4 regions of the Sphingobacterium sp. SG20118 genome follow, and region 1 is predicted to be linked to each of the others. Evidence: riboswitches for the same ligand, from Rfam matches in the RefSeq annotation. Region 1 holds a riboswitch; each other region holds the start of a gene.

Region 1 (7,478 bases):
TATGGATGTTTTCTTAAGTAAACTAAGAAAATATTTAAGAGATGACCCTAAAGTAGAAATTGTCAATGTGCATGGAAAAGGTTATAAATTATTAGTAAGCTAAAAAAAGCTTCAATTTAAAGAGATGTATATAGCGTCTCTTTAAATTGAAGCTTTCCTCAATAAAAAGGCGTCATAATCGTTGATGTGATACAGAGAACTTCTTGCATTCATATCGATGAGCTATCTAAGTTAGAAAACCGCTATAAATACGCGCTCACTTTATGCCAAGTAAAATTATTATTTAAGTACAACAATGAAAATTTCATCCCTATTATTTTTAAGCCTCTTACTATCCTTCTATTCAACATCTCTCCATGCCCAAAGTGACTCGTTATCACTTATTAATTCTAAAGCCGAAGTCAAACAGATATCATACAAGCAATTACTTGTCCCAGCCACATTAATAACGTATGGAATAGTATCCTTAAAAAGCCCTTACCTAAAACATAAAAATGAACAAATAAACAATGCAATAAATAACAATCCGTCGAAAACATTCAAGCTCGATAATCTCACACTTTTTATTCCTTCGGCAGCTGTATATGGTCTTGATATACTCGGGATACCCAGTAAACACAGTCTCAAAGAACGTTTGGCAATTAGCACAATCTCTCACGCTATCACCCTCTCAACTGTATATACAATTAAGCATACCACCCCTACTTGGAGGCCAGACCAAGCAGACCAAGAGTCATTCCCATCAGGACACACTGCAATCGCCTTTACAGGAGCAGAGATGTTGTGGCAAGAATATAAAGATCAATCTGTTTGGTATGGAATTGCAGGTTACACAATTGCTGCAGGAACAGGATACCTCAGAATGTATAACCATAAACATTGGTTTTCTGATGTAGCAATGGGCGCAGGTATCGGAATCATGGGAACCAAAATTGCATATTGGCTGCTACCCCTCTTCGATAAACATTTACAATCAAAAAAAAGAACTCCATTCACGATGGCCTCTCCATTTTACAATGGCAAACAACTCGGAATGGTTGCTACATTTCAATTATAATACACGATTCTTTGTCATTTTTTCACAAAAGTTATAAAAACTTTGTTTTTCTAAAAGAAATTCCGATATTTACAGCACTTATAGAGAAAGGCAGAGGGAATAGACCCAATGAAGCCTTAGCAACCTGTCATTTGACAAGGTGCTACATTCTACCCAATCAAATTGGGAATGATAAGCTAGACACAAAATATCCTGTGCCCTCCTCTCTAAAAGCAATCAAAAAATTTAGTAAAATAGATTCAAGAATTTTTGATCGTTTTTTATTTCAAATACAAAACTCTTCTAATTTCTTGCTTCGTTAAGGTTGAACAAATAAAATAATCTCATATTTATGTTACTAACGAACAACTTAGGTTACCCACGTGTAGGTGCCTTTCGCGAGTTGAAAAAGGCCAATGAAGCATATTGGGCTAAAAAAATCAGCGCGCAAGAATTATTGCAGGCTGGACTGAAAATCCGTGAAGGCAACTGGAAAACTCAAAAAGATGCTGGCATCGATTTGATTCCTTCAAATGATTTTTCATTTTATGACCAAGTTTTAGATTTGACTTTAACGGTAGGCGCAATTCCTGCACAATACCAATCTCTTTTAGATACAAAAGATAATGGCTACAACTTAGATCTTTACTTTGCAATGGCACGTGGCTTCCAACAAGATGGTGTTGATGTTACGGCAATGGAAATGACAAAATGGTTTGATACAAACTACCATTACATCGTTCCAGAATTCGTGAAAAATCAAGAATTCAAATTAACTTCAGAAAAGTTCCTAAACGAATATAACGAAGCAAAATCTTTGGGTATCGAAACTAAACCAGTTTTAATCGGCCCAATCTCATACTTATTATTAGGTAAAGAAAAAGAAACTGGTTTCAACCGTATCGATTTAATCGACAAGTTAGTTCCTGTTTATGAAGAAATCCTAGGCAAATTGGCTGCCGCTGGTGCAAAATATGTACAAATTGACGAGCCATTTTTAGCATTAGATATTGATGATGCAACACGTGCATTATACACAAGTGTATTCACGAAATTAGCTGCTGCAGCTAAAGACATCAAAATTATTGTAACAACATATTTCGAGGCTTTACGTGACAATGAAGAAACTGCATTAAACTTACCTGTTTACGCTGTTCACGTTGACTTAGTAAGAGGTGAAAACCAACTCGACACCATATTAGCAAAAGTTCCAGCCTCATTAACACTTTCATTAGGTGTTGTTGAAGGTCGTAACATTTGGAAAAATGATTATGAAAAATCTTTAGCACAAATCAAAAAAGCTGTTGATGCTTTAGGTAAAGACCGTGTATTAATTGGACCTTCGAGTTCTTTACTACACGTTCCTTTCGATTTGGATAACGAAGACAATGAAGAATCACTACCAAAAGAAGTGAAAAATTGGTTAGCATTTGCTAAACAAAAATTAGCTGAGGTAAAAGATTTAGCGATTTTAGCTGATGGCGAAGTAGATTCAAAAACTGCTGAGCGTTTCGAAGCAAATAAAGCTGCTGCTGAAGATCGTCGTACTTCTACCTTGATTCATAAACCAGAAGTTAAAGAACGTACTGCAAATATCACTGATGATGATGCTAAACGTACTTCTACATTTACTTCACGTAAAGAAGCACAACAAGAAAAATTTAACCTTCCTGCATTCCCAACAACAACTATCGGTTCATTCCCACAAACGAAAGATGTTCGTAAATGGAGAGCAGACTTGAAAAAAGGTGTAATTTCTCAAGAGCAGTATGATAAAGAAATCGCCGAAGAAACAGAAAGAACAATCCGCCTTCAAGAGCAATTAGATATCGACGTTCTAGTTCACGGTGAGTTCGAGCGTAATGATATGGTTGAGTATTTCGGTGAGCAATTAGCTGGTTACGCATTCACTAAAAATGGTTGGGTACAATCATATGGTTCACGTTGTGTTAAACCTCCAGTTATTTATGGCGATGTATACCGTCCTGCAGACATGACAGTTCGTTGGTCAGCCTATGCACAGACTTTAACTAACCGTCCTGTAAAAGGAATGTTAACTGGTCCAGTAACAATCTTACAATGGTCATTCGTACGTAACGATCAACCCCGTTCTACCACAACATACCAAATTGCATTAGCGATCTTAGATGAAGTACAAGCTCTAGAAAAAGCAGGTATCAAAATTATCCAGATTGATGAGCCAGCAATACGCGAAGGCCTTCCATTACGCAAAGCTGATCAACAACAATATTTGGATTGGGCAGTCCGCTCATTCCGTGTATCTTCTTCAAATGTAGACGATGATACACAAATTCATACACACATGTGTTACTCTGAATTCAATGATATCATCGAAGATATCGCTGCAATGGATGCTGACGTAATCACGATTGAAACATCTCGTTCTCAAATGGAGTTATTAGACGCTTTTGCTGCTGATTTTAAATACCCGAACGATATAGGTCCAGGTGTATATGACATCCACTCTCCTCGCGTACCTAGTACAGAAGAAATGGTTGAATTATTACGCAAAGCAAAAGCTGTAGTTCCTGCAGCACAACTTTGGGTAAACCCTGACTGTGGTTTGAAAACTCGTGCTTGGCCTGAAACTAAAGCTGCTTTAGAAGCAATGGTTGCAGCTGCTAAAATCTTAAGAGCTGAATAAGTTCAGAAATTTAGTATTATAAATTATAGCAAGCCCGATGTATTTTATTTCGGGCTTGCTTTTTTAATATATTGAACGTGACCGCTTAATTCTAAGTCAAGAATAGTTATTTTTACGGAAGTAAAATAACCATAAGATGAAGAATCTGATCAACTCCATATACTTGCTATTTTGCACAGCAATAAGCAGCTTTGCACAAGAAGGTTATCCAACACCAGCAATCAATCCAAAATTTCTTTTCTATATTCAGCATAGTGAAGGTCATAACACTTATGTTTATGAAGCTAACATGATTGATAAATTAAATTTTGACAATAAAAATCCGATTAAAAACTACCGTATTTTATATGATAAAAATGGAGAAATTAGACCCCTGACAGGTATCCAACAAAAATTTGCATATGGTATTAAATCAAAAGAATTGGAAAACAATACCTTTGAAATCAAAATTGTGTCTTATGCCAATCAACCACTATACCTCAAAATTGACAAAACAGGTAAGCCCTATGTAGAAACTGTAGTCAATGGGCACAAGCTTAATCTTCAAAGGATATTCATCAAACAGAAAGAGGGAACTTCCGGATTAGGAACTCAAGTAGAATATCTCCTATTCTATGGCACTGACCACTATGGCAAAAAAGTTCATGAAAAATTAATCCCATAGTCAATCATATATAATTATCCTGTTCTCATAGCATCTCATATAGTTTCAGAAATTGTGGATATGTGATAAAATTCACCTCATGAATTAATCTTAATGGAAACATAAATAGCGATAACCCATAATTTTATTCTCTATTTTGGCTCTCTTTTAACAATTAAAATCATACTACCTTCTATGACCAAATAACCATATTCATAAACAAAAAAGTAGGTTTGCCCTTTTACATTTATAAAAGTATTTGTATAATACTTCATGTCAAATCCCTGTTGCAGCAATTTTTCTCTATTAACCTTTAACATCCCCTCTTCCCCCAAAAGCTCTAGCAGGATACGTCTATTTTTACGTAGTGTGTAGTTGATTTTTCGTACTAGGTTCGTATGGTCACTGTTCTGTCGATTATTATAGCTATTCCGACAATTATCATCGCAAAACCGCTTATCAGCTCTTCCACGTATAGGTTGATTGCATTCCAAACAAATTTTTAAAACATTTTCTAACATAAGCTTAAAAAATAAACGACAACAAACGTTTACAAACGCTTACAGTCGAATATAAACGTTTAATAACCGACTAAATTTTATTCTAATTCTGACTTTTACAGCAGTTATTCGACGTTGTTGAAGAACATAATTATTGAAGTTAAACAATTTTATATCATTTAAAGCTAAAGTTATGAGTACATTAAGAAACAAAGTTCAGTTAATTGGTCATTTAGGTGGGGATCCCATTATCAAAACAAGTAATAGCGGAACCAAGGTATCTACGCTGAGACTAGCAACCAAAGATTTATTTAAGAACAAAGCCGGAGAGTGGGTGGACGAAACCCAATGGCACACCCTAGTTGTATGGGGCAACCTCAATAATATCATTGAGAAACATTGCCAAAAGGGATCACAGGTATTAGTAGAAGGAAAACTAACTTACCGCGAATTTGAGGATAGTATTAACGGCAAGAGAACACTAACTGAGATTAAAGTTGAAAACATTATTGTGATGAGCAAGTCTAAATCAAGTAAAGGAAACACTACTGTTAATTCTGAAGATACGATAGAAGAAGATTTACCTTTCTAGAAAAAATGAATGTAAAGAACAAACATTAGAACCTAATGCTTGTTCTTTATTAAAACACAATATATCATGAAGAGAATATTTCCAATAGTATTTATCCTGTTAACTTGCCTTTCTTTAACGAGCTGCTCGGTAATTGAGGGCATTTTCAAAGCAGGTGTATGGTCAGGCATTATCGTAGTCGTCATTGTAGTGGGTCTAATCCTTTGGATTGTATCCAAACTTTTTGGAGGAGGAAAAAAGTCAGACATCGATTAAAAAAAAAGCTCCTAAACAATTTTAGGAGCTTTTTTTGATTGTTACTTTTCTATATCTTTCAAACTATTCATTTTCTTATATTCAAGAAATCCTTTTATATCTGTAAAATGCTCACGAACACGTTTATTTCCAAATTCAAATACTTTGTGCGCTAGACCATCCAAGAAGTCACGATCATGGGATACTAAAATCAATGTCCCATCAAAATCTTGAAGAGCATCTTTTATAATGTCCTTCGTTTTCATGTCCAAGTGATTGGTAGGTTCATCGAGAATCAGAACATTGACAGGCTCCAACAATAATTTTATCATGGCTAAACGTGTTTTTTCTCCCCCTGACAAGACCTTCACTTTTTTAGTTGTATCGTCACCACTAAACATAAAAGCACCTAGTAAATCCTTAATTTTCACACGGACATCCCCAACTGCAATTTGATCTATGGTGTCAAAAACAGTTAATTCACCGTCTAATAACGCAGCCTGATTCTGTGCGAAATAACCAATCTTAGCATTATGACCGATTTTCAAACTCCCTTCATACTCGATTTCTCCCATGATTGCTTTAATCATAGTTGACTTCCCTTCACCATTTTTACCAACAAAAGCAACCTTTTCACCACGTTCAATGACCATATCTGCTTTCTGAAAAACAACATGGTCGCCATATTTCTTGGTTAGTTCCTCAACCATCACAGGATATTGACCCGAGCGAGGAGAAGGTGGAAATTTTAATCGCAACGCTGATGTATCAACCTCATCAATTTCGATAACTTCTAATTTTTCCAACATCTTAACACGCGATTGTACCTGTAGTGTTTTTGAATATGTTCCCCTAAAACGGTCTATAAATTCTTGATTGTCCGCAATAAATCGCTGCTGCTCTTCATAAGCTTTTAGCTGGTGCAAGCGACGATCTCTACGAAGCTCTAGGTAATGACTGTATTTAGCTTTATAGTCGTAAATACGACCCATCGTTACCTCTATCGTCCGATTGGTAATATTATCAACAAAGGCTCTATCGTGTGAAATAACAATCACTGCTTTAGCTGAGTTCATTAAAAAATCCTCTAACCATTGAATACTTTCAATATCCATGTGGTTAGTTGGCTCATCCAATAAAATTAAATCAGGCTTTTTTAATAATATTTTTGCCAATTCAATACGCATGCGCCATCCTCCAGAGAATTCGGAAGTCTGACGTGTAAAATCATTACGCTCAAAACCTAGACCCTTTAATACTTTTTCAACCTCAGCTTCATAGTTAACTTCCTCTATAGAATAGAATTTTTCACTTAATTCTGATACCCGTTCGATGAGTTTCATGTAATCATCCGTTTCATAGTCTGTCCTGACATTCAACTGTTCATTTAACTGTTCTAGTTCATCACGCATATGATAAACCTCCTCAAATGCCTTTAAAGTTTCTTCAAAAACAGTAACATTATCTTGCGTCAATAGATGTTGCGGAAGGTAGGCTATAACAGCATCTTTTGGTCCAGAGACATGACCTGTAGTGGCTTTTCCTGCACCAGCAATAATTTTCAACAATGTTGATTTACCTGCCCCGTTCTTTCCCATTAGAGCGATTTTATCATTTTCATTAATTGAAAATGAAACATCACTAAAAAGAGTTGTTCCTCCAAAGGAAACTGAAATATTATTTACGTTAATCACTTTTATTCGCTTTTTTTTCGCAAAGATAAGCGAATCAATCTTATAAATACATAGGCGTTGATGATTATCATAAACATGATGCCCAAATCATTTATCAAAGGCTAATGAATTGAT
Region 2 (7,478 bases), 880 kb from region 1:
CCGCGCTCACCATTTACGGAGAAATTAGTAATCATATCCTTGAATGCTAGAATATAAGGTAAGTGTGGATTGTGTAATGAGGTCAATCCATAGACCGCTATAAGTTTTTCAACCAAATGGACTAAGGGAAGTTTCTGCCAGTTTTCCCAGTTTTCAATTAATTCGCTTGGAAGTTCTTCTTGTAAGGTTAGAATATCATTTTCCTTAAATTTAAGCCAAATTTCAGCATCGAAATTTTTGCCATTTTGAATAATATGATAAAGGTGAGTAAGCTTTGCTTTATATAGAATGTGTTTGTCTGTACTGAAAACAAAGGCTTTTAATGTCTCGATTAATAATTGTATTCCTTCATTCGCCTCCAGCGCCAATGCGTCGCCAGAGATGACTTCGAATTGCAATTGTTTTTCATTTCTATAATTCATTAATTCATGAATAATCAAACGAGCATGTTTGTTTGATCGCACAAGGATTCCAATTTGATTGGCTTGATATCTGCCCGATGTTATCCATTCTTCAATTTGCTGACATAGGGAAGCCACGGCCTGATTTTCTACTTGTGAATTTCTTCTCACATTGTTTTCTACTTCTAGATATTTGATCGTGATGGACCCTTTCTGTGCTTGGTCTAGGACTTTTGCTTCTGGAACTTTTTGGGAAGCACCTTCATACGCTTTGATAATCATGTGGTCATATCCCATTTCCTCCCACCATGTTTGCCCTTCATCATCGAGATTATCGGCGATATGCTCATTTAATAACTTTTGGATATGGTTCGGGACAGTCTCAAAAAGGTAATTATTGAAATGTATGATATTCGGAAGGCTTCTGTAGTTCACATCCAATGAACCACTTTCGATTATTTCCTGTAGGTCCTGTTTATTTGTAATATGAAAGGCATTTGCCACTTGTTTCTCCGCCTGTTCCAGTAAAATACGCCAATCGCCGTTTCTCCAACGGTAAATGCTCTGTTTTACATCGCCAACAATTAAATGTTCGGATAGTTCCCCTGAAGCATTTCCAAGCGCGTTGATTAAGAGTGGGCTATAATTTTTCCATTGGATACGAGACGTATCTTGAAACTCGTCGAATAGGAAGTATTGATAGCGATTCCCAATTTTTTCCCAAATGAAGGTAGGATCTCCATGTTGATCTAGACCAAGCTTGTTCAGTTGTATCTGTGCATCCGAAATTAATTGTGCATTGTTTTCTTTTCGCCATTGTGCCAGCAGATCACTCATCTCTTTCAAAAGACGTAGGTAGTAAAAATTCTTTTGGAATGCTTCGTAAGTGATGTAGGTGCTAAATTTATCCTGTAATATTTTAAAGTTTTTTAAAATTGGTAAAATTGCTTGTTGCAGGGAGTAGTTGACTTCTTTTTTACCATCTAAAAATGCATCTTCCTTATCTATCAGGTCAACATATTTAAGGATGAATTTTTGGAGTTCAGTTGTACTTTGTTTGAATACATTGACCGTTGAATTGGAAAGTGAGTATATCGGATTTCTACTTTTTCCTTTCAATTCTGCGACATCGATATTTAAGGATTTAAATGTTGTTGTAAAATTTTTAACTTCTTCACGCAGTGCTTCTAAGAATACTTTAGTGAAGGTTTCTATTTCTTTATTTAATGTATTGAACACTTTATCCGAATCCTGAGATAGGAGGTGTTTGTCAAACTCTTTAAAGTTTTCTGAGAATATTTCATTCGCCAAACTCGTTAATTCACGGCGATAGTTCCAATTTTCATTGTTTGAGATTTTCTTTTCAGCATATTCGATAATCCATTCCAATAGATCAGGTCGTTTATCCAAGAGTTGATTTAACATCACGGTGAGGTCTTGCCTTACCTTACTCGTATTCATCTCTATTTTATATGCTGCATCCAAATTGAGTTCATAAGTAAAGCTTCTAATCACTTTTTGTGAAAAACCATCAATGGTACTGATGGTGAAGTGGCTATAGTCATGCAATATTTTACGGTAGACACGGTAAGCTTTTTCCTGAATCAGATCAGTATTCCAATGAGAAAATTGATTCAAGAGCAAGCGTCTATAATCATCGATCTTTCTGGCCTGATCCCCTTGCGCTAATCCTTTTAGAACAGACAGGATTCTTTCTTTCATCTCGGCTGTCGCCTTGTTTGTGAAAGTGACTGCTAATATTTCGCGATAACTGTTTTCTTTTGAAAGTAATAAAGTTAAATAGTGGACGGTTAAGCTGAATGTTTTGCCTGATCCAGCTGAGGCTTTTAATATTTTTAGTGGCGCTATCGATGACATGAATTCAATTTGATTTGGAAGGATGAAAATACGCTTATTAATTTGAATAGACAAAATTGTCTATGCGTTTGACGCTGTAAGAGATGAAGTAAAATTACGAATAAATTCCTTTTGAAAATTCCTTGATTGCTGTATAGATAAAGATGTTGTCGTGAGGATAGTATTAGATTGCGTTCTTGGCGATTCCATCATCTTTCTTATTTTGTGGGAGTTGCCCTTTCTTTTTGTCTTTTTACTTTCAATAATCCTTTGTATCTTTGCGTCCCCTCTTGCATGTAGCTCGGGGGATATGTTGAATACATAAATAACAAGAAAACATGGCAACTAAAATCAGATTGCAAAGACATGGTAAAAAAGGACGTCCTTTTTACCACTTAGTAGTAGCAGATGCACGCGCACCACGTGATGGTAAATTCATTGAACGTATTGGTTCTTACAACCCAAACACAAACCCAGCGACTATCGTTTTGGATTTTGAAAAAGCTTTGGATTGGATGAATAAAGGTGCTCAACCTACTGACACAGCTCGTACTATCCTTTCGGATAAAGGTGTTTTATACAAAAAACACTTAAATGGTGGTGTTAAAAAAGGTGCATTTGATGAAGCTGCTGCAGATGCTAAATTTGTTGCTTGGACTGAAGCTAATGATGCTAGAATCTCTGGTAAAAAAGATGGTTTAGCAACTACTAAAGCTGAAGCTAAGAAAATTGCATTAGCTGCTGAAGCTAAGAAAAAAGAAGCAATGGCTGCTGCAATTGCTGCTAAAAACGCTCCAGTTGTAGAGGAAACTCCTGCAGAAGAAACTGAAGCTCCAGCTGCAGAAGAAACTGAAGGATAATTTTTCTTTCATACAGTATCAAGAAAGCCGGTTTCACTATGAGCCGGCTTTTTTTTTCAAGAATGTAGTTTCTACTCCTATACATACTGCAATTTTGCAGATATATATTTAAATTTGCCCTTTCAAATAAGAACATGACCATAGAAGAAAGTTTTTACATCGGTTATATTAGTAAAACTCGCGGACTAAAAGGAGAGCTTCAGCTTTTTTTTGAATTTGAAGATTACCAAGATTTGGACTTTGATGTCCTATTTGCCGAAGTCAATAAAAAATTAGTACCTTACTTTGTAGACAATATCAAGTATCAAGCAAATAGTACAGCATACTTGAACTTAGAAGACGTCGATCATATCGATAAGGCACAACCTTTAGTCCGTAAAAAAATATACCTTCCTAATGATAAAATGCCTGAGCGAGATCCTGATGATTTTAGATATACAGACTTAATCGGGTATATAGTCATTGATGAGACGCATGGTGAGCTTGGCAAAATAACACATGTGCAGGAAATGCCTCAGCAATTTATAGCAACAGTCGATTTCAATGGGAAAGAGCTCATGTTTCCATTAAATGATGATTTAATGTTGGGCATTGATTCTGAAGGCCAAGTTTTAGAGGTAGATCTACCTGAAGGATTAGTCGAATTGTATAAAGAGATTTAAGTATTCGGATTAAATAATAAAACAAAAAAGTTATTGCATGAAAATGTAATAACTTTTTTGTTTTATTAGGCATCCGTTGAAATTAGTATTTATTGCCTTATTTAATACAAGCTATTAATATTATTTTGATTATCAATTTCTATTACCGATATTAGCGATGCTTATAGAGAAAGGCAGAGGGAATAGACCCAATGAAGCCTTAGCAACCTGTTATTTTATAAGGTGCTACATTCTACCCCAACTCAGAGATGGGAAAGATAAGTTGAAACAAGTCTACTTGTGCATTTCGATGTAAGCCAACCAAATCACTTTTAAAAAAAATTAATGAAAATCGTTGATCATATCAGTAATGCCAAAGGAAAAACTTTATTTTCTTTTGAATTGTTGCCCCCAGCTAAGGGTCAAGGTATCCAAAGTATTTTTAAAACAATGGACTCACTTATGGAATTCAAGCCTCCCTTTATCGATGTGACTTATCATAGAGAGGACTATATGTATAAGAAGCATGAAAGCGGTTTGCTAGAGCGTGTTGCTTATCGGAAACGTCCAGGGACAGTCGCTATCTGTGCAGCTATTATGAACAAGTATAAAGTGGATGCTGTTCCACATCTTATCTGTGGTGGTTTTACGAAAGAAGAGACAGAGAATGCTTTGATTGATTTGAACTTCTTAGGGATTGATAATGTGTTGGTTTTACGTGGAGATGCCAGAAAAGGTGATGCTGACTTTATTCCTACTGAAGGTGGCCATGCATTTGCTACGGACCTCTTAAAGCAGGTAGATGACATGAACAGAGGTCAATATTTACACGAGGATATTGTAAATTCTGAGAAAACAGATTTCTGTATCGGTGTTGCAGGTTATCCAGAGAAACATTTTGAGGCTCCCAATTTTAATACCGACTTCAAATGGTTGAAAAAGAAGGTCGAGATGGGTGCCGAATTTATCGTTACGCAAATGTTTTTCAATGTAGAAAAATATAAAGAATTTGTCAATAAGTGTAGAGAAAATGATATTCATGTACCTATTATACCAGGGTTAAAGCCTTTGACGACAAAAAAGCAGCTGATTACGTTACCGAAAATTTTTCATTTAGATATTCCAGAAGTATTGAGTGAAGCGGTATCAGGGTGTAAAAATAATGCCGATGTAAGGCAAGTCGGAGAGGAGTGGTTGGTACAACAGTGTAAAGAGTTAATTGACTTCGGAGCCCCAGTTTTGCATTTTTATACCATGAGTAATCCTGGTCCTACTCGGAGTATTGTTGAGAAGTTATTCTAAAGAAAAGTAAATATTAAAAAGAAACCTGCTGCACTTCAGATGTAGTAGGCTCTTTTTTTGTGCGCTGTATTTTTTGTTAAAAAAGGTTAATCCATATCATATGAAATCTCCTTTTATTATATTTAACTCAAAATCAAAGTGCGAATTGATTTATCGCAGGACTAATTAAACCTTTAAACCGATGAACTATACGAAAGTGAACAATATGTTAGGCTGGCTATGTGCTATCATGGCAACAGTAGTTTTTATTTTGACAGCCGAAAGAACAACAAGTTGGTGGGACACAGGCGAATTTATTGCCTCAGCTTATAAACTTCAGATTGTTCATCAGCCAGGTGCACCCTTATTTCTTATGTTGCAGAATATATTTTCAAATTTCGCTTTAGGTAATGTATCTCAGGTTGCTTTTTGGATGAATGTAGGGTCGGCTGTCTGTAGTGGTTTAACAGTGTTGTTCTTATTTTGGACCATTACAGCTTTAGCTAAAAAAATCACATATTCCGATAATCGCCCACTTGATAGAAACCAGCTTATTAAAATAATGGGGGCAGGTGTGGTTGGGTCTTTAGCCTATAGTTTCTCCGATACATTTTGGTACTCAGCAGTAGAATCCGAAGTCTATGCTATGTCTTCCTTATGTACAGCAGCGGTGTTTTGGTCCATTCTGAAGTGGGAGGTAAGAGCCAATAAACCGCAAGCAGATCGTTGGCTTATTGTTATTGCTTACATCATTGGACTTTCAATTGGGGTTCATCTATTGAACTTATTGGTTATTCCAGCTATAGCACTCATTATTTATTTTAAGAAAACCGAAAGGACGACTTTCTGGGGGATTAGTAAAGCGATGTTGATTGGATTCGGAGTTCTAGCTCTTATTCTCTGGGGAGTAATCCAATACCTCATTAAGTTTGCCGCCAAATTCGATTTATTCTTTGTCAACACCCTTGGATTAGGATTTGGTTCGGGGATACTGGTTTTTGTGGTATTGATTATAGGAACATTAATTTATGGTATCCATTACTCCATAAAAAAGGGGAAAGCAGCGTTGAATACAGCAATTCTGGCAACTTGTTTTATTTTATTGGGTTATAGCTCTTTCACCATGGTTTTGATTCGGGCCAATGCCAATCCCTCGTTAAACAATAATGATCCCGAAAATATCTTTTCTTTTTTAGGTTATTTGAGTCGAGAACAGTATGAATCAGAAACCGTTAATAAAGGGCCCATACTTTGATGCTAACCCAACAGGTGTGAATGAACGTATTGATTATAGAAAAGACAGTCATCAATACGCAGCAATAAAAAGATCTTCAAGCTATCAATTTGATCGAGAGACCATTTTTCCAAGGATTTATAGTCAAAAACCATATCATCAATATTTTTATAAAGGATATTTAGGCATTGAAGAAGGAAGACAAGCAAATTTTGCTGATAATTTAAAATTCTTTTTTAATTATCAGATTGGGCATATGTATGCGCGATATTTTCTTTGGAACTTTGTCGGGCGGCAAAATGATCAACAAGGGAACGGATCATTAGCAGAAGGAAACTGGTTGTCGGGTATTCAAGCGATTGATAATTTGTACTTAGGGGGACAATCTAAATTATCGGATGAAATGATTCATAATCCCTCTCGGAATACCTATTTCTTCCTCCCCTTATTAATAGGGATCATGGGAGCCTTATGGCATTTTAAACGGAATATGAAAGATGCAGCTGTCGTTGGTTTGTTATTTGTTTTTACAGGCTTGGCTATTGTTATTTATCTAAATCAATCCCCTTTGCAACCACGTGAACGAGATTATGCCTATGCAGGATCATTTTATGCCTTCACCATATGGATTGGTTTGGGGGTGTTTGCTATTTCGGAATTTCTCAAAAAATATATAAACGAAAGAAATGCAACGCTGATGGCAACATCATTATGTCTTATTGCCGGTCCCTTGATACTTATTAATCAAAATTGGGATGATCATAATCGATCGGAGAAATCATTGGCAAGAGATGTCGCAAAAAATTATTTGGAAACCTGCGCCCCCAATGCTATTCTATTTACTTATGGCGATCATGATACTTTTCCACTATGGTATTTACAGGAAGTAGAAGGTGTACGACGAGATGTGAGAATAGTAGTGATTAGTTATTTGACTTCCGATTGGTATTTCCGCCAAGTGAAAAGTGGAACTTATCAAGCCGCAGGACTACCTATAACCATTCCGAATGAAAAGGTTGCTAAAGGAATTCGTGAATCTTTGCCTTTCCATGACCTGAATTTGGCGGGTTCTACAGATATTAAATTATTGTTGGATTTTTTATTATCCGATAGTAATGAGAATAAACTTCAAATGCGAGATGGGCAATATGAAAACTTCTTGCCAACAAAGCATTTTAAACTTGCTGTCAATAAAGTTGATGTC
Region 3 (7,478 bases), 580 kb from region 1:
ATTCAAAAATCAAAGTAGATGTCAATGCATTTGCACGTAATATCATTCTTTGGTCTGAACTGAAAGGATATGATCCTGAAGTATCTCAAGGAAACACCAATATGTCAGGTGCATTTGAACGTTTCTCTCTTCCAGGAACCTCAAGTTATGGTCTAGGTGTAAACATTAAATTCTAAAAATTAGGACAATGAAATTTAAATTAAATATAGTAGGATTATTAGCTATGGGAGTATTAGCTGCTCCAGTGGTTTTTACTTCTTGTTCAGAGGATGCGATGGACAATATCAACGAGAATGTTGATAAACCAAAAGACGTTCAAGCAAAATTTATTTTAACAGACGTCATTACACGTACTGCATTTTCAAATGTTGGTGGTGATTTCAATACGTATTTATCAAGTTATGTGGAGCACGAAATAGGTACGCATAATCAATTGTGGAATGCGGAACAAAGAGGTAACTCGGTAGCTGTAGCTTCCACTTTCAATAATACTTGGGGAAATGTGTATACCACATTGCGCGATGCTCGTTTAGTCATTGAAAAATGTTCAGTTGGTGGAAGCCAAGAGGGGAACTATGCCACTTTAGGTATGGGTCAGGTTATGGCAGCGTATAACTTAGCATTGTTGACCGATTTGTTTGGTGATGTACCTTATTCTGAAGGATTCAATCCTTTAGAAGTTCGTAATCCAAAATTGGATAAACAAGAAGATTTGTACAAACAGGTCAATGCCTACTTAGATGCAGCAATTGAAAATCTACCGAAAGGAGATACGCATGGAACTGGATCAGCAGGAGGGCAAGATTTATTATTCAGAGGAAATGCAAATAGTTGGTTGAAATTTGCACATGGCCTAAAAGCACGTTATGCGATGCGTTTGTTGAAAACTACTGTTGGTAATCAAGATGTGTTGAATACGGTAATTAATCATGTGGACAAATCATTTGCCAATGCAAATGAGGAAGCAAAATTTACAGAATATAGTACGGCTAACTTAAATCCATTATTTGACTTTCAATGGTCTAGAGATGGATTGGCTGCTAGTAGAAGTATCGTAGACAAAATGATCGATCGTAAAGATCCACGTTTGACTCGTAATTTTATGACGCCACCAAAAACAATTAATCGTGTAACTAATTGGATTCAAGTTTCGGATCTTGCGACCAATAAAGCGGCCTATGATTCATTAGCTGTGAATGGTCAAAATGAGCAAGTTCAGAATAAATATTTGACATCTACATTTGTTTACGCGCAGACTGCTCCAACGCAATTGTTGAGTTATCATGAATTGCAGTTTTTGAAGGCAGAAGCAATGCAACGTTTAGGTCAAGGTACTAGCGCTATTGAACCTGTATTAAAGAATGCGATAACAGCTGCAATTAAAAATTCAGAGATCGCTGTAAATGCAGCTTTTTCAGCAGCTACTGTTCTTAACAGTGGAAATATTATTGAAACTTCAGCAGATTTAAATGATGCGGATATTTCAAATTATTTTGAGGACAACGTAAAACCATTATTTGTAGCTAATCCTTTAAAAGAAATTGCTAATCAAAAATACTTAGGTTTCTTTGGAGCATCAGGTGAGTCTACAGAGATGTACAACGATATCCGTCGTTGGAAAGCAAATGGAGAAGAATTGATCGAGTTGAAAAACCCAGGTAAGTTCCCATTGCGTTTGCCATATGGTAGCGATGATACAACAACAAACCCTTATGTTCAAGCTGCATACGGTAATGGACAATATGTCTTTACTGAAAATGTATGGTGGGCTGGTGGAACAAGATAATATCAGTTTATAGTTTATAATCTAGACGGCAATCTCGAAAGAGGTTGCCGTTTTTTTTTATTTTGTTACGGTTGCACATAATTACTGTAAAAGTAGAATACGTTGGTTTTATATCAGAAATAATTATCTTCACTCTAATTTAAATCGAGAACTTATGATGTTAATCTAAAATAATTAGTGGTATTATATATATGAAGAAGTTTCTATTTACAATAATGATTCTTATTGTTGGTAAGGTGGTCCTTTCCCAAACGAAAAATCAATTGAACGTTTTGCAGATTAATATCTGGCAGGAGGGTACGTCCGTTCCAAATGGTTTTCCGGCTATAGCCGATGAAATCATTGATAAGAAAGCAGATGTTATCTTATTCAGCGAAGTTAGGAATTATAAGGAGACCGATTTTGTACAACGTATTTTGGACGAATTAAAAAGAAAAGGTTCTACATATTATGGTATAGCGAGTGCACCAACATTAGATGTAGCATTTATTTCTAAGTTTCCTATAAAACAACAGCAGCCTTTGTATGATGAGGTAAGTAAAATGGGTGGCGTGTTGAAAAGTAAGATTCAAGTTGCTGGAAGAAATTTTACATTTTATTCGGTTCATCTAGATTATACCAATTATGCCTGCTATCTACCGAGAGGTTATGACGGTGTTACCTGGGAAAAATTGGATGCGCCCATTGTAAATGCTATAAGTATCCTAGAAGCCAATCGTAAGGGAAAGCGTGATGATGCAATTCTTGATATCATTATAGACGCCGACAAAGAATCGAAAGATGCTACAATTGTCATTGCGGGAGATTTTAACGAACCCTCACATCTAGACTGGATTCACGCAACAAAAGATTTGTTCGATCATAGAGGTGCTGTAGTTTCCTTGGGATTGTTCTGTATTATTGACAAAAGCTGGATTCGTAGATAGTTTTAGAGAAAAGTATCCAGATCCTGTTACACATCCAGGATTTACATTTCATCATTTAATAAAGATGTAGCCATTGAAAAGCTTACTTGGGCACCTTTGGCAGATGAGCGTGACCGGATTGATTATGTTTATTACACAACGAATAAACCGCTTCATGTCACTGCGGTCAAAATTGTTGGTCCTGCAGAAACGGTGAGATTTGGTAAAAAACAAGAGCAAGATAGCCAAGATGAGTTTTTATTGCCCAAAGGTATATGGCCTACCGATCATAAGGCTTTGCTGGTGAAGTTTGAGTTTTAAACAGTTTATGATAGAGTTAAGCTTTGATTTAGGTAAGCTAAGTTTTTTTGGTTATTAGTAGACCTAAAGCTTCATATCTATCCATATAAACAACCACAACATATGCCCAGTGATAGGTATCACAGGCTATCATGGCATAAGGGTATATTGAGTTTAAAAGAGATATAGTCTACAATGAGAAAAGGGCGCATCAATTAGCAATCTATCACTCTTTTATAAGGAATATTTTATAGCGGTATTATGAGTTATATTTGAACAACTAAATTGTCGTTCACATCCGTCATAAAATAAATAAGAGTACTGAAATATTCCTAAATAATCTGTCTCATGATAGTTCGCATGCTAATAGTTTTTGTATTGGGGGCTTAAGTTGTAATAATGGAGGCTTCAACAGGAACACTTTATTGTTTTCATGAAACACAGTTAGCCTGTTGGAAAAGCCTTTGGTTCAAATGTTATCCACTTATTCATCATGAGTAGTTATTGTCAATGCATGGACAACCCCTTTTTTGATTTTAGTAGCTTGATATCACATTAATAATGGGAAACAATCTATAATACTGCTTGGTTATCTGTTGAAATGAAGGAATTATGTTGAATAACTACAGCATTACTAAAAAAAAGCTGTTAGTTATTGATAAGTTGTTCATACTTTTTGCGTAGCGGAGAAATTATGGGCACTAGATATCTATCTATTCACAGCCATTATCTACTTGTTGTTAGTAACTAGCTACTTGTTGACAATAAATGTCATCATTTGTCGACTAAAGGTCTTCTATTTAAATGAAGGTATGCTGTTATTGGGAGAAGGTGGTAATAGATTTAAACAATAGGAGGCATGATATCGAAAAAGTGACTAGCGAAAGCCTAAATGTAGTTCCGGTAAGCGGTAAATTAAGTCTAGTAATGGGTCCTACAGGCGTTAAAGGACATTTTTCATGAGTACTATCGCATAGTAACAATGGTTTAATAGGGTGTAACTATATGGTTGTTGTGGTAACTTACTCCAATCCTATCAGCTATCACCGGTTGTCAGAATTGAAAAGGTGGAGCTCGCTAAAACAATATGTTAAAATATTATCACTCATTAAGAGGAGCGTTTAAATAGTCAACGTTCTTCTCAGTGAGTGATAAATCAACTAGAAAGTTCATTCTAAAACGGAATTTGCTTTACTGAATAATTGGAATAAGCGTATTTTCCTCTAACCTCACTGCCACATGCTTTATCGAGGTAAAACCATCTTCTCTTGAAATAATGTTTGAAAGATCTAAGCCTCTTTTTGAGAAGGTACTGAGTAGAGCGGTACGAAATGTAGATTTGGAGGAACCCCAACCTTTTCCGGATATGGTATCATTGTTGAGTTGTATCAGTTCGTTAATCGAGTAATAACTGAATTTTTCTAGTAAATGTTGATAAAGATTTGTTGTAGCCATACAATTTAAAAATTTAAAGGATTAAACCATAAACTGTATCCAGATATTTTTGGTCGAAACCCATATTAATTTACCACCGTGGTTTCTCAACTCGGTTGGTATTGCATCGTGCAATTCTGAATACTCTACAAATATAGTAGATTTTATTTTTATTCATAATTTTTTTTAAAAATAATTGGATATTTGAAAGTATGTTGATGGTTTATTATCGCTGTCTACTATAAGATGGATTGGGAGTAAGATATGTAATACTTGTGGTATTTTTGGTTTGTGAACAAAAGGGGATGATCAGTTTTCCTGAGGATAATAAAGCTGGAGTGTTACTGCGATGTCGAATGTCGAGCCTTTGTTAGTCAATTTGAAGTAAAGGTGTTACTTTTTTTTCTTAAGCTAAGTCAATAGAAAATAAATAGCTATTCTTTAAGATAAGCGATTTTTTTACCTCAAAAAAAACCGCTTGAACTTTTTCATATTCCATAAAATCTAGAATATTTCAGGTTTAAGAGATTAATAATTTAACATTTTAATTGAAGAAACTGAGAATTCATTATTTGTAACGCGTTCGGATATTTATTTTTATCAGTGATAATTTATTAAGTGATTGTTACAAACTTGTTTTAAAGTATTTATCTGTTAATCAGCTGCTTGACTTTAGATATCTACTTTTTACTTCTTTTTTGTTATTTCTTCATTGTAAAATCGAATTATATTATAATATTTGTTTTAACATATTTTAACAATAAGGTCGTTGAAATATGTGTTACGAGCCATCAGTTCCATTGACTGAATAAAATATTTGTAGAAGCTGAAAAAGTAATTTTTGCAACATACAAAAATTGAGCAATCGACCAAATTCTTCAATATACTTTGAATTGAAAATTACATAATCATTTAATTATGTAATTTTCAATTTTGAGATAATTTTTGAAAGGGTCTGATTTTAAGAAAAGAAACTTACTTAACCAAAGTCTTTTTTTATTGAGACTTTAACTTTAATAAACACAAACATATGAAACAAAAATTACTCAGTTTTTTACTAGGTGGTGCTATTCTTACATCAGTAGCATTTGCACAAGAAAAGAAAGTTAGTGGACGTGTTTTAGGTGACGATGGCAGTGGACTGCCAGGTGTTACCGTAACCGTACAAGGAACTAGTCAAGCAACTCAAACAGATGCTAACGGAAACTATTCTATAAATGTTCCAATTGGAAAAATTTTATTATTTAGATCCATCGGTTTTACGGATAAAACTGTTGTAGTTCGTAACAACTCTGCTTTATATAATGTGTCTTTAGATGGTTCAACCTCAGCATTGGATGAAGTTATCGTTACTGGATACGGTACACAACGTAAACGAGAAATTACAGGATCTATTACATCTATAAAAGGAGAATCTCTTCAGGACGTTCCAGTTCCCTCTCTAGATAAAGCATTACAAGGACAGGCTGCGGGAGTCCAAGTTTCAACTACCTCAGGAGTATTGGGACAAGCTGCAAAAATTCGTATTCGTGGTACAAATTCAATATCTAGTTCAAGTAGTCCCCTTTATGTAATAGATGGAATTCCTTTTTTATCCTCGGATAATGGTGCAGTTATGGCTAATAACCCTTTGGCAGATATTAATCCAAATGATATTGCAAATTTAGAGGTTTTGAAGGATGGTGCTGCAACCGCTATTTATGGATCTAGAGCTGCAAATGGTGTCATATTGATTACGACTAAAAGAGGTAAAGTAGGAACGCCGGTCGTTACGTATGATGGTTGGGTAGGTGTTTCTTCGCCTTCTAAATATTTAGATCTATTAGATGCTAATCAATTTATTGAAATTACAAACGAAAAATTGACTAATTCTAATAGGCCAATTGCTGCATTTGAAACAAAAGACCCAACATCTGGGGAAGTTTATAATAAGGATTGGCAAAAAGAAATTTTTAGAACCGCTCTTCAACATAATCACGCATTATCTTTTAGTGGAGCTACTGATAAAACTAATTATTACTTTTCTGGAGGCTATACAAATATGCAGGGTATTGCTGATGCCAATAGTCTTCAAAAATTTTCTTTAAGAGCTAAAGCTGAGCAAAAGGTATTTAATGATAAAGTAACAATCGGGTTTAATTCGGCGGTAAGTAATCAGACCAATTATGGATTCAATTCTTCTGAAGCTGGACTATCGTCTAATGTAGCGGCAGCAATATTTGCATTCCCAAATGTTCCAGCCAAATGGGCAGATGGTAGCTATAATCTCTCGAGTGATTTGAAAAGTCTTGGACAAGGCTCAAATCTATTGCCAATTTATGGTAATTATACGAATCAACGTTATGTCTTAGATAAAAATATTTATAAGTCAAGCATTTTATCTTTTAATGGCAATGGTTTCATTAATGTAGACATCTTCAAAGGTTTAAGTTTTAGATCACAAATCGGTGTGACTACTCAAAATGGTGAAGATTTTCTTTATTGGGATGCAGGTCATGGTGATGGACAAAGTGTGAATGGTCGTGTGTATCAATACTCGTTGCCAAGAAATTTGTATAACTGGCAAAATTTGTTAAACTATTCAGCTGATTGGACTGATAATTCTTTATCCATTGTCGTTGGTTCTGAATATCAGAAGTCTAAAACACGTTATTTCTTTGCTCATGGATTTGATTTATCTTCTAATTATTTTGCTGAGAACGAAAATATAATATCTGGATCACTAGGAAATCAGCTACTTGGAGGAGCTGCATCAGAGAGGGCTTTCAATTCAATATTTGGTAAAGTAAATTATGCTTTTAAAGAGAAGTATTTGCTATCTGCATCAATACGTCATGATAAGCTGTCTGATTTACCTTTTGGAGAACAAGGAGCACTTCTACCTGGTGTATCGGCAGGTTGGGACGTTGCGAAGGAGAACTTTTTTAATAGTGACCTAATTTCTCAATTTAAAGTTCGTGGTGGTTACGCTAAGGTTGGTAATACTGAAATTGGTCTTTATCCATATGCTGGATTGTATTCAGCAACCCAATATGGCGCTGAAAATGGTATAT
Region 4 (7,478 bases), 2.4 Mb from region 1:
ACAGAAATAACGATGACTATACAGACGTATTTCAGAGCACCGTAAGCACCAAATTGTTGGTTTGCTAAACTAGCGTAGTAATTAAAATGGCCAAGAATATCAAAGTATCCTTCTGGTTTTTCTAATACTGCCTGTGCAGAAACCTGATCAGTATTAAACAAAGTCTGTAATAACGGAGCTAATAAGGCCAAGTTTAAAGTACTAAATACAACCGTGATTAACGTACAGATAATGTACGGGACTGCATATTTCTCAATGGGCTTGGCAAAAGATAATAACCTAAAGTAAGTTTTCATTTATAATATTAAAGTAGCAAAAATAGTAAAATTACCCGCAATACGTGAGGAATACTTACCTATAGAAAAAATCTTGCATCTGGATGATAGAATTAATTTTCTTCAACAATTAGCAATTAAAGCGACAAATTACTATTATTTTAATAGAAAAACCCTAATTTAGTCTTTGTAAATTGTAAAATACCAGAATATAATGCAGATAGAAGTTGCCAAAAGGTTGCAACAAACCGAAGAATATTATTTCTCCAAAAAATTAAGAGAGATTGACGAGCTTAATAAAGCAGGGGCTCGCGTGATTAATTTAGGCATTGGAAGTCCTGACCTACCTCCTCATCCTGAAGTGATTCAGACATTGAGCACGGAAGCGGCTAAGACTAATGTACATGGTTATCAAAACTATAAAGGATCTCCGGTTTTGAGACAAGCTATTGCAGATTGGTATCAACGATATTATCATGCTACATTCAATGCAAATACAGAAATCTTACCCTTGATAGGGTCTAAAGAAGGTATCGTCCATATTTGCATGACCTATTTACAAGAAGGAGATCAGGTTTTAATACCTAACCCTGGCTACCCTGCCTATGCTGCAGCAGTTCGTCTAAGCGGGGCAACAGCAATCACCTATGATTTAGCTGAGGAAACAGATTGGTTACCGAACCTAAAAAAGCTTGCTGAAAACGATCTGTCGAAAGTAAAATTAATGTGGATCAATTATCCTCATATGCCAACCGGTGCAAGTGCCAGTGAAGCATTCTATCATGAATTGATTGCCTTTGCAAAAACACATCATATTTTGATCTGTCATGATAACCCATATAGTTTTATATTGACCGACGCTCCTAAAAGTATTATGTCCATAGATGGGGCAAAAGAAGTCGCTTTGGAATTAAATTCGCTCAGCAAATCTTCTAATATGGCCGGATGGCGTATCGGTATGTTGGTTGGCGCAGAAGAACGCATCAATGAAGTATTGCGATTCAAAAGTAATATGGATTCGGGTATGTTCTTACCAGCTCAGCTTGCTGCAGCAAAAGCATTGCAGCTGGATAAAGCATGGTATCAAGAGTTGAACACCATTTATAACGAAAGAAGACTTCTGGTATTTGCTATCATGGATTTACTGGGCTGTGTTTATAAAAAGAATCAGGTGGGTCTATTTGTCTGGGCTAAAGTTCCTGAAAATTACGCGTCAGGATACACTTTAAGTGATGAAGTTTTGGATCTCGCACGTGTATTCATCACACCTGGAGGAATATTCGGCAGCGCAGGTAACACCTATATTAGAATTAGTTTATGCGCCTCAGTTGAAGTTTTAAAAGAGGCAATTACACGGATTAAGGTAGCAAAGGAAACGAATTAAGATTAGAATAACATGATAAATATAGCCATTATTGGCGTCGGTTTAATTGGCGGCTCAGTCGCCATGAAACTAAAAGAAAAAAGATTCTGCGATCAAGTTTTTGGTGTAGACAAAAGTGATGCAAACCTTAACAAAGCAATGCAAATTGGCTTCATTGACCACAAAGCGACACTGGAAGAAGCTTTGGGAAAATGTAAGGTTATCATTTTAACTGCTCCTGTAGATGCAATCATCGCTTTAGCACCAAAGTTACTCGATCAAGTAACAGATCAGGTTATCGTTGACATGGGCTCTACCAAACTAAATATCTTACAATTGATTTCTGACCACCCTAAACGTGGACGCTATGTCGCTGCGCATCCTATGGCAGGTACAGAGTATTCTGGACCTGAAGCCGCGCTCCCAGATCTGTTTAAAGATAAAATGATGGTCTACGTAGAGGCATTTAAATCTGATGAAGATGCCTTCGAACTAACAGATTCTATTACTGAATTGCTGGAAATGCGTTCTTCTTTTATGACAGCCGAAGAGCATGACACTCACACAGCCTATGTCTCTCATATTTCACACTTGACCTCTTTTGCTTTAGCCCTAACAGTTCTGGAAAAAGAGAAATCGCAAGGTAGAATTTTTGAGTTAGCAGGTTCCGGATTTGAATCAACAGTACGTTTAGCGAAAAGTTCACCTGATATGTGGACTCCTATTTTCAAACAAAATAGAGTAAACGTATTAGAAGTATTGGAAGAAAACATCAAACAGCTTCAAGCCTTGAAAGATGCCATTCAAGACGAGAATTATAGCGAGCTACATAAACTCATTAAAAAATCGAATAAGATTAAGCGCATTATAAAATAGACACTTTACACCATCTTGTAAACATTGTGTGTAAAGTGTCGAAGGACCATTATATAAAAAAGATAGGAGGCAATGCTCCTATCTTTTTATTCTGGTTACCTCAAACACGTAATCCATCTACACTCCTCTAAATCCTTGTTTTATTTAATTATTTAAATAAATAGCACAAAATATTTTGCTTTATAAAAATCAAGGCATATATTTGCAATGTACTTCAAATAGAAATACATCTAATCAAAACCTTTCAATCAGGTCTTGATTTATAAAGAAGTGGCGAGAGACTGGCTCAATGACCCACTGGCAACCTTCAAAATACGTTTGAAAAGGTGCCAATTCCTGTCCAAAGTAATACTGCTTTGGAGGATATAAATGAAACGACAATGATAATCACATTACAACAAAACAAGAAGGTAAATTCTAAAACCAACGTAACAAGCTCAACTTTTGCATCGACTTCGACGCGAATGTGTTGGCACATGTTTACGTTTTCTTGTTAATCAATCTGTTTTTAATTTATTGATTGCGAGTACATATTCATGTGCGAAGCCCTATCCCCTTTTTACTAATGAATCTTTAACTAATTAATTATAACTACAATGTCTACAAATAAAAATTTGAAATTCGAAACACTTCAAGTGCATGCAGGTCAAGTTGCTGACCCAACAACTGGTTCACGTGCAGTGCCTATATATCAAACAAGTTCTTATGTATTTGAAAACGCAGAACATGGCGCTAATTTATTTGCATTAAAACAATTTGGAAACATCTACACACGTCTTCAAAACCCTACAACAGATGTTTTTGAAAAACGAGTAGCTGCTTTAGAAGGTGGTGTAGCTGCACTAGCTGTTGCTTCTGGCCAAGCAGCGCAGTTTATTGCATTAAACAACATTTTAGAAGCTGGAGATAACTTTGTTTCAAGCAGTAATGTCTACGGTGGTACTTATAATCAATTTAAAGTAGCGTTCAAAAGAATAGGTATTGATGTACGTTTTACAAAAGAAACTACAGCTGAAGACTTTGAATCATTAATCGATGAAAACACAAAAGCACTTTACTTGGAAACTATCGGAAACCCAAGTTACGATATCCCTGATTTTGACAAAATAGCTGCTGTTGCTAAAAAACATGATATTCCATTTATTGTTGACAATACATTCGGTGCAGCCGGCTATTTATTCAAACCTTTAGAGCACGGTGCCTCTGTAGTTGTTCAATCAGCAACAAAATGGATTGGTGGTCATGGAACTAGCATCGGCGGTGTTATCGTTGATGGTGGAAATTACAACTGGGGAAATGGTAAATTTAAACAATTCTCAGAACCATCAGAAGGATATCATGGATTGGTATTTGCAGACGTATTTGGTATTAATGGCCCATTTGGCAATATCCAATTTGCTATCCGTGCGCGTGTAGAAGGGCTACGTGATTTTGGTCCTGCAATATCGCCTTTCAACTCATTTCAACTGATTCAAGGTTTAGAAACATTATCCCTACGCGTTCAGCGTCATGTAGACAATACGTTAGAAGTAGCAAAATGGTTAGAATCACATCCACAGGTAGAAAATGTAAACTATCCAGGATTAAAGAGTTCACCAAGTTATGCTAACGCTCAAAAATATCTAAAAAATGGCTACGGTGCTGTTCTTTCTTTCCAAATTAAAGGCGACGTAACAAAAGCTGATGAATTTATTGACAGTCTAGAATTAATCAGTCACGTGGCAAATGTTGGAGATACAAAAACATTAATCATTCACCCTGCGGCTACAACTCATCAACAGCTTAGTGATGAAGCAAAAAATGCAGCAGGAGTATTTGTAGGCTTACTTCGTTTATCTGTCGGTATCGAGCATATTGATGATATCAAAGCAGATTTACAACAAGCATTCGATAAAATAAAATAATTCAGATAGCAACATTATATAAAGCGCAAAAAATAACTATGAGTAAGAAATTAACGATTGGAATGTTTGGATTCGGAGTTGTAGGGCAAGGATTGTACGACATTATCAAGACTAAAAACTTAAATTTAGAAATTAAAAAATTTGTCATCAAAAATGCTGACAAACAAAGATCACTACCTGCTGAATTATTCACAACAGATGCTGAGGCTATTCTCTCAGATCCTGAAATCAATACCGTTGTAGAATTGATCGACGATGCAGATGCTGCCTATGCATTAACTGTTCGTGCGCTTAAATCTGGAAAAAATGTAGTATCTGCAAATAAAAAAATGATTGCTACGCATTTAGAGGAATTAGCTTCCATCCAACAAGAATATGGCACAAGCCTACTCTACGAAGGTGCAGTTTGTGGTAGTATTCCTATTATACGTAATTTGGAAGAGTATTACGACAACGAGCTATTGCACGCTGTAACGGGTATCTTTAACGGTTCTTCCAACTTTATACTCTCAAAGGTATTTAATGAAAACCAACCATACGCAGATGCTTTAAAAGAAGCTCAAGATTTAGGTTTTGCAGAAACAGATCCCACCTTGGACGTCGGTGGATTTGACCCTAAGTACAAGTTGACGATTGTTGCCGCTCACGCATACGGTATAAATGTCAACCCAGATGACGTATTTAACATAGGGATTGATAAATTGGGTGTTCAAGACATACGCTTTGCTAAAGAGAAAAATTTTAAAATAAAACTTATCCCTACAGCTCGAGAAATCGATCAAAATAAAGTTGTCCTTTATGTCATCCCAAAGTTCATCAGCGCTGATAACATTTTGTTCAATGTTGAAAACGAAAACAACGGCGTACTTGTAAAGGCTGCTTTCGCGGATGAGCAGTTTTTTTATGGTAAAGGAGCTGGAGGTCATCCAACAGGTTCTGCGGTATTATCTGATATCACAGCGTTGCGCTATGATTATAGGTATGAATACAAAAAACACTTAAACACAAATGCACTGTCATATAGTACCGACCATGAAATCAAAGTGTATTTAAGATATGAGGACGATAGCTTAATCGAAAAATTAGGCTTTTCTAACATCATCGAAAGATATTACGCTCCAAATTTTAAATATGTAATCGGAACAGTCAATTTACAGAAAATTACAGCATTTAAATCTGAAATTAATCAAACAGGAAACTTCATTGCTGAGATTGACTAAATAATACATTAAGAAACCGAATATCAACCAACCCTAGCTTGCTTTTCGCAGGTGAAAAACGTTGGATCTGTGCCAGATCCAACGTTTTTTTGTTAAAAAAGTGCAAATGTCTGGTCTAAATAAAAAGATGGCCGAAAATTTGCTTCATAATATTATATTCACTACATTGTGGAGTTACTAAATATATAAAATATTATAAATTATGGCTAAGTGGTTAACAATTCTACTAATTATGGTAGGCAACTTGGTTTTTGCAGATACCATTAATACACAACAAAATTCTAATTCAAGTTATATCATTCTTGCAGTTGTCGCTTTACTGGCAATTGTCTATATCCTCTATAGGAGACAAAAGAGAAAATTTAACGATTAAACGAAAGTGGGGAGATTTAATTTCCCCATTCTCACGGGGAAAACCCAATATTTTTCAACCTGCTTGTGCTCAGTTTTTCGGTTATTAATCTAATAATCCATCATCTCGAAAACTGTAGTACGCATTGTCGGTAAAAATCACATGATCATTGACCTTAATATCCATGAGTTTAGCAGCGTCGATGATTTTTTTAGTTATTACCTTGTCTGCTTGACTAGCATGTAAGGTTTCCTGAAGGATGATTATGAATCAAAATCATCGAATTTGCCTTACAATTCAAAGCATTTCTTAAGATAATCCGGACATCAACTGGTGTAAAATCATTTCCCCCTCTACCGATCAACTGTTTATCTAAAATTTTACATGCTGTATTAAGATATAATACCCAAAATTCTTCATGAGGAAGATCTTGTAATTGATATTTAAAATATTCATATACGCGCTTGCTGCTATTGAGTACAGGTCTTTCAATTTGAATAGATTCCTTTCTTCTACGTCCCAATTCAAGGGCCGCAATAATACTAATAGCTTTTGCCTCTCCTATTCCTTTAAAATTACATAAATCAATAACTTCCATTTTGGAAAGATTATCCAGATTATGTTGCGCACTGGATAAGATTCGTCTGCATAATTCCACAGCAGTTTCATCCCGAGATCCAGAACCAATTAAAATTGCCAAAAGCTCTGCATCTGACAAAACCCGACGTCCTTGTTCCAACAATTTTTCTCGTGGGCGATCAGACTCTGCCCACTCCCGAATAACCAGTTTGCTCATATCATTAAAATAAATTGAATTTAAGGTCTATATTATGAAGTAATTTAAGTCTAAATATAAAAGATAAAATTATTAGAATCAATTATTTAAATAAATATTAATGCTTCTTACTTAATTCGATCAAGTATTCTTTTTTTCAAATCGTTTTGAAATCTTATATTTGTAATTGAACATATTTATTTTAATAAAATGAGTAAAGCGATTATCAAAACAGAAAAAGGCGACATGACTGTACAATTCTATACAGCAGATGCTCCAAATACAGTTGCAAATTTCATCAAATTAGCGAAAGAAGGATATTACGACGGATTAACATTCCACCGTGTGCTTCCAGACTTCGTTATTCAAGGTGGATGCCCAAATTCACGTGAGGGTGCTTCTGGTATGCCAGGAACAGGTGGCCCAGGTTACAAAATTGATTGTGAATTGACTGGAGAAAACCAATACCACGACAGAGGTGTATTATCGATGGCTCATGCTGGTCGTAACACAGGTGGATCTCAATTCTTCGTTTGCCACAGCCGTACCAATACAGCACATTTAGACAGAAACCACACTTGTTTTGGTAAAGTTATCGAAAATGTTGATCTAGTAGATGAGATCCGTCAAGGTGATCGTATTTTAAGTATTGAAGTTATCGAAGACTAGTTCTCGATAAGTAAAAGTGTATTATGAATTTAAGAGCATTAGTT

What was found. A riboswitch is a leader RNA that binds a small molecule or an ion and turns the genes downstream of it on or off. The one in region 1 is predicted to bind S-adenosylmethionine.
Region 2: another riboswitch for S-adenosylmethionine. It lies ahead of metF (methylenetetrahydrofolate reductase [NAD(P)H]); the one in region 1 lies ahead of metE (5-methyltetrahydropteroyltriglutamate--homocysteine S-methyltransferase).
Region 3: another riboswitch for S-adenosylmethionine. It lies ahead of ACFX5U_RS03375 (5-oxoprolinase); the one in region 1 lies ahead of metE (5-methyltetrahydropteroyltriglutamate--homocysteine S-methyltransferase).
Region 4: another riboswitch for S-adenosylmethionine. It lies ahead of ACFX5U_RS11960 (O-acetylhomoserine aminocarboxypropyltransferase/cysteine synthase family protein); the one in region 1 lies ahead of metE (5-methyltetrahydropteroyltriglutamate--homocysteine S-methyltransferase).

The regions. Positions count from the first base shown of each region.
Region 1 covers NZ_CP172826.1:136,789-144,266, reverse strand. Annotated here, with positions in the region: gene ACFX5U_RS00700 (response regulator transcription factor) at 1-103, shown strand, start outside; gene ACFX5U_RS00695 (phosphatase PAP2 family protein) at 296-1,057, shown strand; SAM riboswitch class I at 1,133-1,235, shown strand; gene metE (5-methyltetrahydropteroyltriglutamate--homocysteine S-methyltransferase) at 1,389-3,701, shown strand; gene ACFX5U_RS00685 (DUF4833 domain-containing protein) at 3,838-4,365, shown strand; gene ACFX5U_RS00680 (hypothetical protein) at 4,497-4,865, opposite strand; gene ACFX5U_RS00675 (single-stranded DNA-binding protein) at 5,038-5,436, shown strand; gene ACFX5U_RS00670 (hypothetical protein) at 5,503-5,691, shown strand; gene ACFX5U_RS00665 (ABC-F family ATP-binding cassette domain-containing protein) at 5,733-7,364, opposite strand.
Region 2 covers NZ_CP172826.1:4,213,390-4,220,867, reverse strand. Annotated here, with positions in the region: gene ACFX5U_RS19410 (UvrD-helicase domain-containing protein) at 1-2,279, opposite strand, end outside; gene ACFX5U_RS19405 (30S ribosomal protein S16) at 2,597-3,118, shown strand; gene rimM (ribosome maturation factor RimM) at 3,253-3,780, shown strand; SAM riboswitch class I at 3,939-4,044, shown strand; gene metF (methylenetetrahydrofolate reductase [NAD(P)H]) at 4,105-5,061, shown strand; gene ACFX5U_RS19390 (protein O-mannosyl-transferase family) at 5,243-6,295, shown strand; gene ACFX5U_RS19385 (hypothetical protein) at 6,258-7,478, shown strand, end outside.
Region 3 covers NZ_CP172826.1:716,996-724,473, forward strand. Annotated here, with positions in the region: gene ACFX5U_RS03355 (hypothetical protein) at 1-176, shown strand, start outside; gene ACFX5U_RS03360 (SusD/RagB family nutrient-binding outer membrane lipoprotein) at 188-1,786, shown strand; gene ACFX5U_RS03365 (endonuclease/exonuclease/phosphatase family protein) at 1,978-2,712, shown strand; gene ACFX5U_RS03370 (hypothetical protein) at 2,809-3,012, shown strand; gene ACFX5U_RS03375 (5-oxoprolinase) at 4,183-4,446, opposite strand; SAM-I-IV-variant riboswitch at 4,482-4,575, opposite strand; gene ACFX5U_RS03380 (SusC/RagA family TonB-linked outer membrane protein) at 5,456-7,478, shown strand, end outside.
Region 4 covers NZ_CP172826.1:2,560,345-2,567,822, forward strand. Annotated here, with positions in the region: gene ACFX5U_RS11945 (ABC transporter ATP-binding protein) at 1-296, opposite strand, end outside; gene ACFX5U_RS11950 (pyridoxal phosphate-dependent aminotransferase) at 490-1,659, shown strand; gene ACFX5U_RS11955 (prephenate dehydrogenase) at 1,672-2,514, shown strand; SAM riboswitch class I at 2,772-2,886, shown strand; gene ACFX5U_RS11960 (O-acetylhomoserine aminocarboxypropyltransferase/cysteine synthase family protein) at 3,111-4,418, shown strand; gene ACFX5U_RS11965 (homoserine dehydrogenase) at 4,457-5,638, shown strand; gene ACFX5U_RS11970 (hypothetical protein) at 5,841-6,011, shown strand; gene ACFX5U_RS11975 (JAB domain-containing protein) at 6,096-6,176, opposite strand; gene ACFX5U_RS11980 (RadC family protein) at 6,226-6,786, opposite strand; gene ACFX5U_RS11985 (peptidylprolyl isomerase) at 6,976-7,434, shown strand; gene ACFX5U_RS11990 (DUF5606 domain-containing protein) at 7,458-7,478, shown strand, end outside.